3 regions of the Micromonospora sp. NPDC049903 genome follow, and region 1 is predicted to be linked to each of the others. Evidence: predicted binding sites of a transcription regulator. Region 1 holds the regulator's gene; each other region holds the start of a gene.
What was found. Region 1 encodes HrcA, which represses chaperone genes, less so after heat shock. Its sites were predicted from a motif close to GGTTNGCACNCTCNNNNNGAGNGTGCNAACC; they were not measured.

Region 1 (4,278 bases):
GCCAACCCGGAGTCGGTCGACCCGGTCTCGCTCAAGGAACTGCGGGCAGCCGGCTACACCCGGATCTCGCTCGGCATGCAGTCGGCCACGCCCGGGGTGCTCGCCGTGCTCGACCGCCGGCACCGGGCCGGGCGCGCACCGGCCGCCGCACTGGAGGCGCGCGACGCCGGGTTCGCGCACGTCAACCTGGACCTGATCTATGGGACGCCGGGGGAGCGGGCGGAGGACTTCGCCGAGTCGCTGGCCCAGGTGGTGGCGGCGGGCGTCGACCACGTCAGCGCGTACGCCCTGATCGTCGAGGACGGCACCCGACTGGCCGCGCGGATGCGACGCGGCGAGCTGCCGTACCCGGACGACGATGTCGCCGCGGAGCGTTACCTGGCCGCCGAGGCAGCCCTCGACGCGGCCGGTTTCTCCTGGTACGAGGTGTCCAACTGGGCGCGGACACCGGCCGCCCGGTGCCGGCACAACCTGCTGTACTGGACCGGCGGCGACTGGTGGGGCCTCGGCCCGGGCGCGCACAGCCACGTCGGTGGCGTGCGCTGGTGGAACGTCAAGCACCCCCGCGAGTACGCGAGCCGGCTCGCCGCCGGTGAGTCCCCCGGGATGGCCCGGGAGGTGCTCACCGACGGCGAGGCACACATGGAGGACGTCATGCTCCGGCTGCGGCTCGCGTCCGGGTTGCCGCTGGACGTCCTCGACGAGGCCGGTCGGGCGGCCGCCGCGCGGGCGGTGGCGCAGGGCCTGCTCGCCGCGCCGGCCCACGCGGCCGGCCGCGCCGTCCTCACGGTGCGCGGCCGGCTGCTCGCCGACGCCGTGGTGCGGGACCTGCTGCCCTGACAAGCGTCTCCGAGGGTCAGCGCTTCACGAAGGCGTAGGTCATCGGGTAGCGGTAGAGGGCGCCCTCGTTGGCCTTGACCCCGGCGATGATGCCGAAGATCACCGGCACGATCCAGACCAGGAACGGCACGAAGAACAGCAGGCCGCAGGTGATCGCGGTGAGCACCCAACTGAGCAAACCGGCGATCGCCCAGGTGATCTGGAAGTTCACGGCGGCCACCGAGTGCGCCCGGACCACCGGGCTCTGCTGGCCTCGGGTCATCATCGCGATCAGCGGCGCGACCCAGCCCAGCAGGCCCCCACCCACGATCACCCCGAGCGGGCCACCGAAGTGGGCGATCAGCGTCCAGGTCTTGTCCTCGTTGTTGGCGTAGCCGCCGCCGGGGGGACCGTAACCACCCGTCGGGTACCCGACACCGGGTGCGCCACCTGGCGGGTACTCGCCCGGCGGGGGATAGCCACCCGGCGGGGGGTAGCCGCCTGACGGCGGATAGTCACCGGGCGGGCCGTAACCGCCGGGTGGCGGGGGCTGGTCGCCGGTGGGCGGCGGATAGCCGCCGGGCGGGGGATAGCCGGGCTGGCCGGAGGAGCCCGACAGTGGAGAAGTGGGGTCGTCGCCGGACCCTGGAGGACGAGGTGGTTCAGTCATGTGGCCACGGTAGGTGCCAGCGGCAACGGACGCACCATAGCGACACCGGGGCGTGTCAACCCGTCGGCCGGTTTCCGCCACGACCGGGACGACTTGATCATCGCGGGCACGGGAACCCCGACGTAGACTGGCACTCGCTACAGTCGAGTGCCAGAGTGTTCCTCTGGCACTCTGGGCGCTCCGGGCTGACCTGCGACAGGAGGTGGGGAGGATGGGTCTCGACGACCGGAAACTCGCCGTGCTCCGGGCGATCGTCGAGGACTACGTCGCCACCCAGGAGCCGGTCGGCAGCAAGGCGCTCGTGGAACGGCACCAACTCGGTGTGTCCCCGGCCACCGTACGCAACGACATGGCCGTGCTGGAGGAGGAGGGCTACATCCGCCAGCCGCACACCAGTGCCGGACGGGTGCCCACCGATCGCGGCTACCGCCTCTTCGTCGACCGGCTCAGTCGGGTCAAGCCGCTCAGCCCGGCCGAACGCCGGGCGATCGAACGGTTCCTGGTCGGCGCGGTGGACCTCGACGACGTGGTGCACCGGACGGTACGCCTGCTCGCGCAACTGACCCGCCAGGTCGCCGTGGTGCAGTACCCGAGCCTGGCCCGTTCCACCGTCCGGCACCTGGAACTCGTGCCGATCTCCACCACCCGGCTGACGCTGGTGATGATCGCCGACACCGGCCGGGTCGAGCAGCGGCTTGTCGAACTGCCCGCGCCGGTCCCCGCCGACGACGTCCTGGACCTGCGCCGACTGGTCAACGAGAAGCTGGTCGGCACCCGCCTGTCCGACACGCCACCGCTGGTGCAGACACTCATCGACGAGTGCGCGCCGCACCTGCGGGCGGCCATGACCACGCTCTCCACCGTCCTGCTGGAGACCCTCGTCGAACGGCACGAGGAGCGGCTCGCCCTGGCCGGCACCGCCAACCTGGCCCGGGGTGGCCTGCTCGACTTCCAGGGGTCGCTGCGCCCCATCCTCGAAGCGCTCGAGGAGGAGGTGGTGCTGCTCAAGCTCATCGGCGAGGTCGAACCGAGCACGCTGCGGGTCCGCATCGGCGACGAGAACCAGATCGACAACCTGCGGGCGGCGTCCGTGGTCAGCACCGGATACGGCCCGGGCGCGACCATCGTCGGGGGGATGGGCGTGCTGGGACCGACCCGGATGGACTACCCCGGAACAATCGCCACGGTGAGGGCCGTGGCACGCTACGTGGGCGAGCTGCTGGCCCAGAACTGACCAGTCAGGGCCGACGGCAGGCTGCCGCCACCGACCGGCGTAACGCGAGACGAACACGAGGACACGGAACCCAGTGGCCAGGGACTACTACGGCATTCTCGGCGTGAGCCGAGGGGCCTCCGACGACGAGATCAAGCGCGCCTACCGCAAGCTGGCGCGCCAGTTCCACCCGGACGTGAATCCGGACCCGGAGGCCCAGGAGAAGTTCAAGGACATCAACGCCGCGTACGAGGTGTTGTCCGACGACCGGAAACGGCAGATCGTCGACCTCGGTGGCGACCCGCTCGCCCCGGGCGGCGGCGGTGCCGGTGGACCGGGCGGCCCCGGTGGCGCCGGACCCTTCGTCGGCTTCCAGGACATCATGGACGCCTTCTTCGGCGGGGCCACCGGCGCCGGGCGTGGCCCGCGACCGCGTACCCGGCCCGGGGCCGACGCGATCCTGCGGCTGGAACTCGACCTGCAGGAGACCGCCTTCGGGGTCGAGGCCCCGATCACGGTCGACACCGCGGTGCTCTGCACCACCTGCACCGGGGCCGGCACGGCCGCCGGCACCCACCTGGCCACCTGCGAGGCGTGTGGTGGCCGGGGCGAGGTGCAGTCGGTGCAGCGCACCTTCCTCGGCCAGGTGGTGTCCGCCCGACCGTGCACGGTCTGCCAGGGCTACGGCACGACCATCCCGCACCCCTGCCCCACCTGCGCCGGTGACGGCCGGGTCCGGACCCGCCGCTCGCTGACCGTGAAGATCCCGGCCGGCGTCGAGGACGGGATGCGGATCCGCCTGGCGCAGCAGGGCGAGGTCGGTCCGGGTGGCGGCACCGCCGGTGACCTGTACGTGGAGATCCACGAGCGGCCGCACGACGTCTTCTCCCGCAAGGGCGACGACCTGCACTGCCGGGTCACCGTGCCGATGACCGCCGCCGCGCTCGGCACCCGGCTGACCATCAAGACGCTGGACAGCGAGGAGCCGGTCGACGTCAAACCGGGCACCCAGCCGGGCAGCACGCTGCGGCTACGGGCCCGGGGCGTACCGCACCTGCGCGGTGCCGGTCGGGGCGACCTCTACGTCCACCTCGACGTGCGTACCCCGACCAAGCTCGACGCCGACCAGGAGCGGATGCTGCGGGAGTTCGCCGTGACCCGGGGCGAGGAGGTCGCCGAGCTCAGCAAGCAGGGCGGCTTCTTCTCCCGGATGCGCGACGCCTTCAACGGTCACGCCTGAGGTGTCCGCACCGCTCTTCCTGGTCGAGTCGCTGCCCACCGGCGACTCGACGGTGCTCGACGGGCCGGAGGGCCATCACGCGGCGACCGTGCAGCGGCTCCGGGTCGGCGAGGAACTGCTGCTCGCCGACGGTCGGGGCGGCACCGCCGACGCCGTGGTCACCGCCGTCGGCCGAGGCACGCTCGACCTGGACATCACCGGTCGCGGGTACGTCGACGCGGCGAACCCGCGACTGGTGGTGGTGCAGGGCATCGCCAAGGGTGACCGGGGCGAGTTGGCCGTGCAGGCGATGACCGAGACGGGCGTGGACGAGATCGTGCCCTGGGCGGCGTCCCG
Region 2 (4,278 bases), on a different contig from region 1:
ATGGCGTCCTCGATGCGGTGCTTGCGCTCCTTCATCTCGACCTCGGTGGCCGCGCCGACCTTGACCACCGCGATGCCGCCGGAGAGCTTGGCCAGCCGCTCGGCGAGCTTCTCCCGGTCCCACTCGGAGTCCGACGCCTCGATCTCCTTGCGGATCTGGGCGACCCGGTCGGAAACCTCGGTGCCCTGACCGCCACCGTCGACGATCGTGGTGTTCTCCTTGTCGACCACGATGCGCCGGGCGGTGCCCAGCACCTCCAGGCCGACCTGGTCGAGCTTGTAGCCCAGCTCGGGCGCGACCAACTCGGCACCGGTCAGGATCGCCATGTCCTGGAGCATCGCCTTGCGACGGTCGCCGAAGCCGGGGGCCTTGACCGCGCAGACCTTGAGGGTCTTGCGGATCGCGTTCACCACCAGGGTGGACAGGGCCTGGCCCTCGACGTCCTCGGCGACGATCAGCAGCGGCTTGTTGTTCTGGAGGACCTTCTCCAGCAGCGGCAGCAGCTCCTCGATCGCCGAGATCTTCTGCGTGGTGATCAGGATGTACGCGTCCTCAAGGACGGACTCCTGCGACTCCGCGTCGGTGACGAAGTTCGGCGAGATGAAGCCCTTGTCGAACTGGAGACCCTCGGTCACGTCCAGCTCGGTGTGCAGGGCGGAGCCCTCCTCGACGGTGATCACACCGTCGCGGCCGACCCGCTCCATCGCCTCGGCGATCAGCTCACCGATGGTGGAGTCCTGCGCGGAGACCGTCGCGACGTGCGCCACGGCCTTCTTGTCGGAGACCTCGACGGCCTTGCCGAGCAGCGCCTCGGAGACCTTCGCGGAGGCCGCGTCGACGCCCCGCTTGAGGCCGGCCGGGTTGGCACCCGCGGTGACGTTGCGCAGACCCTCGCGGACCATGGCCTGGGCCAGCACGGTCGCGGTGGTGGTCCCGTCGCCGGCGACGTCGTTGGTCTTGGTCGCCACCTCCTTGACCAACTGCGCGCCGAGGTTCTCGTACGGGTTGGTGAGCTCGATCTCCTTGGCGATGGTCACACCATCGTTGGTGATCGTCGGCGCACCGAATTTCTTGTCCAGGACGACGTTGCGCCCGCGCGGCCCGAGGGTGACCTTGACCGCGTCCGCGAGCGCGTTGACACCGTGCTCCAGCAGGTGCCGGGCGTCGTCCGAGAAGCTCAGGATCTTCGCCATGAATGTCCCTTCGACGCGACGTTGCCCCGGCCCGGCGAGCCGGACCGGGGCAACGTCACTGATCGGTTGGTTACTTCTCGATGACCGCGAGGACGTCGCGGGCGGAGAGCACCAGGTACTCCTCGCCGGCGTACTTGACCTCGGTGCCGCCGTACTTCGAGTAGAGGACGGTGTCGCCGACGGAGACGTCGATCGGCACGCGGTTGCCCTTGTCGTCGATCCGGCCCGGGCCGACAGCGAGGACGGTGCCCTCCTGCGGCTTCTCCTTGGCGGTGTCGGGGATCACGATGCCCGAGGCGGTGGTGGTCTCGGCCTCGTTCGCCTGGACCACGATGCGGTCCTCGAGCGGCTTGATCGCAACCTTGGTCGCGGTAGTCACGGGCATACCCTCCTGGGGTACTTGGTTTCGTTACCGATCGGCATGCCGACCGGCGTCAATTGCCACATGCCACCGGGCGGGGCCGTCGTCGCGGGTGCCGGTCCGCCTGGCGTTCAACCCCCGGGCAGCAGGGCCCGGACGTTGGCACCCTCAGGGTGAGAGTGCTAATCGCAGGTTATTCCTCGGCTAGCACTCCGTCAAGGAGAGTGCCAACCCGCCACCCCGTGTCGCCACTCTTTCCGCACTCTTGCGCCACTCTTTCTCCACCGTTCGCCACGGTTGACCGCGACACGCCGACACTCGCTTCCGCCCCGAACGACCAATCCTTACTCTCCGGCGCGACTACGTGACGGAGGGCGGACAGATGGCGGACATGCCAACCCTGGGTTTCCTGCGCGACCAACTGCGCCGGGCCCGCAAGCTGCGCGGGCTCAGCCAGGAGGAACTGGGCAAGATGGTCAACTACGCTCCGTCGTCGATCAGCGCGATGGAGACCGGGCAGAACCAGCTCAGCGCCGACTACCTGGCCCGGTTCGACAAGGTGTTGGAGACCGGCGGACTCTTCGTCGGGATGCTGGAGCTGATCCGGCTGCACGCCGAGCCGGACTGGTTCCGACCGTGGGGCGAGATCGAGCGGGAGGCCATCGCGCTGCGCTGGTACGACCCGACGGTGGTGCCGGGCCTGCTCCAGACCGAGGCGTACGCACGAGCGATGCTGCGGGCCGGGCCGCCGCTGACCGACGAGCAGATCGAGAAGCGGGTGCTGGCCCGGATGGCGCGGCAGAAGGTCCTCGCCCGCGAGGAGCCGCCACAGCTCGTCGCGGTGCTCGACGAGCAGGCGCTGCGCCGGCAGGTGGGCGAGCCCACGACCATGTACGAGCAGGTGAAGCACCTGCGCGCCCTCGCCGACCATTCGCACGTCCAGGTACGGATCGTGCCGGCCGAGACGCCGTGGTACATCGGGCTCCACGGTCCGTTCGTGCTGGCCCGGCTCGCCGACGGCACCGAGGTGGCCCACCTGGACAACCAGCTCCGGGGCCACACCGTGGACAGCCCGAACGAGCTTGCCAGCCTCGGACGGCGTTGGGAGACTGTGGCCGGTGAGGCGCTGCCGCGCCGGCAGTCCGCCCGCCTGATCGAGGAAGTGGCGAACTCATGGACCTGACCCGTGCCGCCTGGCGCAAGTCCTCCCGCAGTAACGCCAACGGCGGCGCCTGCGTCGAGGTAGCCGACAACCTGCCCGGCGTCGTCGCCGTACGTGACAGCAAGGACCCGACCGGCCCGGCGCTCACCTTCACCCCGGCCGCCTGGCACGCCTTCGTCACCACCCACCACCCCACCCGCTGACCACGCCCCGGCGCTGATGCTGGTGCGGACCACCCTCAGCACCCGCCGCCGCCGTCGCCCCGCCTTCCCATCGCCCTGCCGCCGCCTCGCCGCCGTCCCGCTGTCGCGCTGTCCCGCCGTCCCGTCGCCCGTCGTCCCTCGTCCGTCGCCTCGTCTCCCGCCCGCCTCGTCGATCATGGAGTTGTGGTCGACGAAACGCCCCGATCCGGGGCATTTGCACGAGCCACGACTCCATGATCGACGGGGCGATGGGCGGGCTGCCGCATGGTCGGCGGGGCGATGGGCGGGCTGCCGCATGATCGGCGGGCGGACGAGATGCCGCGAACGGTGTCGAGGTCACCTGCCTCCGCGAGGAACCCGTCGACCGCCCGCAGCCGCTCGATCCAGGATCGAGTGGTATCCAGGCGACCGCGAGACCACTCGATCCTGGATCGAGCACGATCATGACCAGGACAGCGCCGGGCGGGGCGGTCGGCCACGGTCGGGGCGGGGACAGCGCCGGTCGGGGACAGCGGCGGGAGCGGCCGGGGACAGCGGCGGGGGCAGTGGCGGGGGCAGTGGCGGGGGGCGGTCGGGGCGGGGACGGAAGGCGGCCCGGACAATGGGCGGGTGGATCTGGAGCAGTTTGCCGCGTTGCGTACCGACGAGGGGTCGGCGGCGCTCGACGCGGCGGGGCGGGTGGCCGGCGGCGACCCGCTGCACGCGGCGGCCACGCTCCGCGCGGCCGGGGTGCCGGCCGGACTGGCGGCGGCGGCACTGACCCAGGCGGAGTTGCGCCGCCGCGCCACCGGCAAGTTCGGGCCGGAGGCGAGCGACATGTTCTTCACCCGGCCCGGTCTGGAGCAGGCCACCCGCCGGGTCGTCGCGGATCGCCGGGCGCGCCGCCTGCGAGCGGCCGGGGTGGGCACCCTGGCGGACCTGGGGTGCGGGTTGGGCGCCGACGCGCTGGCCGCCGCCCGCGCCGGCATCCGGGTGTACGCGGTGGAGGCCGACCCGCTCACCGCCGCGCTCGCCGAGGCGAACGCTCACGCCGCCGGGGTGGCCGACCTCGTCACGGTCGAGTGCGGCGACGCCACCACGTTCGACGTGACCCGGGTCGACGCGGTCTTCTGCGATCCGGCCCGCCGTCGGGCCGGCACCGGTCGCCGGATCTTCGACCCGAACGCGTACTCGCCGCCCTGGGACTTCGTCGTCGGGCTCGCCGAACGGGTGCCGCGCACAGTGGTGAAGGTGGCGCCAGGGATCGACCATGCGCTGATCCCGGCCGGTGCCGAGGCCGAGTGGGTCGGCGTCGACGGCGACCTGGTCGAGGCAGCCCTCTGGTGCGGCCCGCTCGCCGAGCACCCGCGCCGCGCGACC
Region 3 (4,278 bases), on a different contig from region 1:
GGGGTCGTCGCGGATCGCTGAAACCGGTGGTCTTCGGGTGCTCGGCGTGCCGGTGCCCGGAGTTGTGGTACGCCGCGCAGAGTGAGGACAACACCGTGGCACAGGGCACCGTGAAGTGGTTCAACGCCGAAAAGGGCTACGGCTTCATCGCCGTCGACGGCGGGCAGGACGTCTTCGTCCACTTCTCCGCGATCGAGATGGACGGCTACAAGGCGCTGGACGACGGCCAGCGGGTGGAGTTCGAGATCGCCCAGGGCCAGAAGGGCCCCCAGGCCGAGCGGGTACGCGTCATCTGAGCACACCCCGGACCTCGCCGGCTGATCGTCGGACGGGGTTTTGGGAACGTGGCCGATGCAGGGCTGCGGCGCCGGGGCCGACCAGGGAAGATCATGGGCCGATCCAGCCATCGCTGAGGAGCGTCCATGTCCGACCAGCCGCCCCCGGCGGGTCCGTCCTCGTCCCCCGACGAGCCGGACCGGCCCTCGCCCGCGAACGAGCCGACCCCGCTGGTGAACGAGCCCGACTCAGTCGCCACCGGGCCCGACCCATCCGCGAACGAGCCTGATCGGTCCACCGAGCGGGGCGACGGGCGGCCACCGGTCGACCCCACCGCCCCCTACCCGCAGTCGGCCGGATCCGTGACGCCGCCGGTCGACCCGACGGCCCCGACGCCACCGACTGACCCGACGGCGTCGGTCTCGCCGCCGGGTGCCGGTGAGCCGTCCGTGGTGTCGCCGGGGCCGGGCGTCTCGGGCGAGCCCGCTCCGGCCCCGGGTGTGGGGTCGGCGGCCGCCGCGCCGTGGGGCGGTGGCCCCGAGTCCGGCGTGCCCGGCCAGCCGGGTGCACCAGCGCCCGATCCGGGTCAGCCCTATCCGGGTGAGCCATATCCGGGTCAGCCCTATCCCGGTCAGCCGTACCCGAGTCAGGTCGGGGGGCCGCTGCCCTATCCCGGTCAGCCCTATCCCGGTCAGCCCTATCCGACGTCGCCCTACGGTGGGTACCCGGGGCACGGCCTCGACCCGGCCAGCCCGTTGGTGAATCCGCCCGGTGCCGGGGTGGGTGGCTGGTACGCGCGCTGTGTCGGCGCGGTTCGTCGGGGCTGGCCGGTGCTGCTGCCGATCGTTCTGATCACGCAGGTGCTGCCGGCGATGGTGGTGGCGGTGCTCGGGTTGGTGATCGACCCCACCGCGCGCTGGGAGGACCAGCTCGCCGGCGACAGCGCCGTGCTGCCCACCGGGTTCTGGGCTGACGCCTTCGTGTGGGTGGGCAGCCTGTTCGGGGCGGGTCTGATCGCCAGCCTGGCGCAGTGCGTGGGGTGGGCCGCCGGCACCTGGGTGATCGCCCGGCAGGCGGCGGGTGCCCCGGTCGACCTCGGCACGGCCCTGCGCTACGGGCTCCGGCGGGCGCTCGGGCTCTGGGGTTGGACCCTGCTGTTCGGCATGATCGTGCTGTTCGGCCTCTGCCTCTGCTTCCTGCCCGGCATCTACGCGGTGTTCGCGCTGGCGATGGTCGGCCCGGTCTACCTGTTCGAGCGGGACAACCCGATCGGCCGTTCGCACCAGATGCTGCGGCAGCGGCTGGGCCTGCTGCTCGGCCGGTTGGCGCTGGTGATCGGCGCGGTGATCGCCGTGTCGTTGGCCGCGGCCATGATCGAGCAGGCGGCGCTGCTGTCGATCGGCACCGGTCCGATGGACACCCGGATGGTGACCGTGGGCACGGTCGTGGTGACGGTGATGACGGCGCTGCTGACCCTGCCGGCCCACCTCGCCCAGTTGGTCGGGCTGGTCGTCACGTACGCCGAGCAGCGGGCACACGAGGGTCCGGTGAACGACGCCCAACTGGCGCACGAACTCGGCTGATCGCGGCGGTCGTGCTTGCACTCGGCAGGGCAGAGTGCTAAACAAGTCATTGGCACTCGCATGGCGTGAGTGCCAATTGGTCGGGACGGTGGGGCCACCGCCGCACTCGGGGGACGACCCCGGGCGGGGCAGTGGCCGGTCGTCGCGGGCTATCCGGCCCGGCCGAGGAGACGTCGCCGTCGCCAGGTGGCGACGTCCCAAGGTGCGTACACCAGACGGCCCGTCCGGGGCACACCCCGGCTGGTCCGTGAGTGTCCAGGAGGACAACGCCGTATGGCCAAGATGATCGCGTTCGACGAAGAGGCTCGCCGTGGCCTTGAGCGGGGCATGAACCAGCTCGCCGACGCCGTGAAGGTGACCCTCGGCCCCAAGGGCCGCAACGTCGTGCTCGAGAAGAAGTGGGGTGCCCCCACCATCACCAACGATGGTGTGAGCATCGCCAAGGAGATCGAGCTCGAGGACCCGTACGAGAAGATCGGCGCCGAGCTGGTCAAGGAGGTCGCCAAGAAGACCGACGACGTGGCCGGTGACGGCACGACGACGGCGACCGTCCTGGCCCAGGCTCTCGTTCGCGAGGGTCTGCGCAACGTGGCCGCCGGCGCCAACCCGATGGCCCTGAAGCGGGGCATCGAGACCGCCGTGGCCAGCGTCTCGGAGGAGCTGCTGAAGCTCGCCAAGGACGTCGAGACCAAGGAGCAGATCGCCTCCACCGCCTCCATCTCCGCCGGTGACAACACCGTCGGTGAGATCATCGCCGAGGCGATGGACAAGGTGGGCAAGGAAGGCGTCATTACCGTCGAGGAGAGCAACACCTTCGGGCTGGAGCTGGAGCTCACCGAGGGCATGCGCTTCGACAAGGGCTACATCTCGGCCTACTTTATGACCGACCCGGAGCGTATGGAGGCCGTCTTCGACGACCCGTACATCCTGATCGCCAACAGCAAGATCTCGTCGGTCAAGGACCTGCTCCCGATCCTGGAGAAGGTCATGCAGTCGGGCAAGCCGCTGCTGATCATCGCCGAGGACCTGGAGGGCGAGGCCCTGGCCACCCTGGTGGTCAACAAGGTCCGGGGCACCTTCAAGTCGGTCGCCGTCAAGGCGCCGGGCTTCGGTGACCGCCGCAAGGCCATGCTGACCGACATCGCCATCCTCACCGGTGGCCAGGTCATCAGCGAGGAGGTCGGCCTCAAGCTGGACGCCGCCGGTCTCGACATGCTGGGCCGCGCCCGCAAGGTCGTGGTGACCAAGGACGAGACCACCATCGTCGACGGTGCCGGTGACGCCGAGCAGATCCAGGGCCGGGTGAACCAGATCCGGGCCGAGATCGACAAGAGCGACTCCGACTACGACCGGGAGAAGCTGCAGGAGCGCCTGGCCAAGCTGGCCGGCGGTGTTGCGGTGATCAAGGTCGGCGCGGCCACCGAGGTCGAGCTCAAGGAGCGCAAGCACCGCATCGAGGACGCCGTCCGCAACGCCAAGGCCGCCGTCGAGGAGGGCATCGTCCCGGGTGGTGGTGTCGCGCTGGTACAGGCCGGCAAGACCGCCTTCGACAAGCTGGACCTGGCCGGCGACGAGGCGACCGGCGCGCAGATCGTCAAGATCGCGCTGGACGCCCCGCTGCGGCAGATCGCCGTCAACGCCGGCCTGGAGGGTGGCGTCGTCGTCGAGCGCGTCCGCAACCTCGACGCCGGCCACGGCCTGAACGCCGCGTCCGGTGAGTACGTGGACCTGCTGGCCGCGGGCATCATCGACCCGGCCAAGGTGACTCGCTCGGCGCTGCAGAACGCCGCGTCGATCGCCGCGCTGTTCCTCACCACCGAGGCCGTCGTGGCGGACAAGCCGGAGAAGACCCCGGCCGCCCCGGCTGGTCCGGGTGGCGGGGACATGGACTTCTGAGTCCAGCTCCAACACCGGAAAGGGCGGGCCGCGTCAGCGGTCCGCCCTTTTCCTATGTCGGTAGCGGCCGCTCGTCGCGCCGCTGCGCCCGGTCGTACGGTGGGCGGTGCGGTGCCGGTTCGTCGACCAGGATGAGCGGCTCCTCGGGTGCTTCGGCTGCCCCGCTCATCTCCGCCAACTGCTCGGCGTCGCCGTAGTCCAGCCGGTCGATCGGCAGTTGGGCCGGGAGTTCGGGAACCGCGACCAGTGGCACCGCCAGGGTGTCCCGGGTCTGCTCGTCATCCGTGGTCATGGCTGCCTCCTCTATGCAAAACCGTAGGGGGCGTCGATGACCGCGGTGGGTGAACGGTGCTATCGGCGGCTATGAGCCGGTTGACTCGTTCCGGCTGCCGAGCGCCCTGCGGTACAGGAAGAAGACCCGCTCGATCCGGGCACCCGCGCTGCCCGAGTAGAACGGCACCGGCCCGACCCAGCCGATCTGCGCGAACTCGACGCCGGCCGCCCGCTGGTCCCGTAGGCAGCG

Region 2: the regulator HrcA is predicted to act here: its motif matches at 1,712-1,742, upstream of groES (co-chaperone GroES).
Region 3: the regulator HrcA is predicted to act here: its motif matches at 1,907-1,937, upstream of groL (chaperonin GroEL).

The regions. Positions count from the first base shown of each region.
Region 1 covers NZ_JBITKL010000024.1:51,288-55,565, forward strand. Annotated here, with positions in the region: gene hemW (radical SAM family heme chaperone HemW) at 1-840, shown strand, start outside; gene ACIBO1_RS26585 (DUF4870 domain-containing protein) at 857-1,489, opposite strand; gene hrcA (heat-inducible transcriptional repressor HrcA) at 1,701-2,723, shown strand; gene dnaJ (molecular chaperone DnaJ) at 2,797-3,942, shown strand; gene ACIBO1_RS26600 (16S rRNA (uracil(1498)-N(3))-methyltransferase) at 3,944-4,278, shown strand, end outside.
Region 2 covers NZ_JBITKL010000002.1:47,860-52,137, forward strand. Annotated here, with positions in the region: gene groL (chaperonin GroEL) at 1-1,193, opposite strand, end outside; gene groES (co-chaperone GroES) at 1,264-1,578, opposite strand; gene ACIBO1_RS04965 (helix-turn-helix domain-containing protein) at 1,937-2,737, shown strand; gene ACIBO1_RS04970 (DUF397 domain-containing protein) at 2,728-2,919, shown strand; gene ACIBO1_RS04975 (methyltransferase domain-containing protein) at 3,529-4,278, shown strand, end outside.
Region 3 covers NZ_JBITKL010000002.1:356,776-361,053, reverse strand. Annotated here, with positions in the region: gene ACIBO1_RS06480 (cold-shock protein) at 96-296, shown strand; gene ACIBO1_RS06475 (hypothetical protein) at 423-1,859, shown strand; gene groL (chaperonin GroEL) at 2,133-3,755, shown strand; gene ACIBO1_RS06465 (hypothetical protein) at 3,808-4,047, opposite strand; gene ACIBO1_RS06460 (GNAT family N-acetyltransferase) at 4,117-4,278, opposite strand, start outside.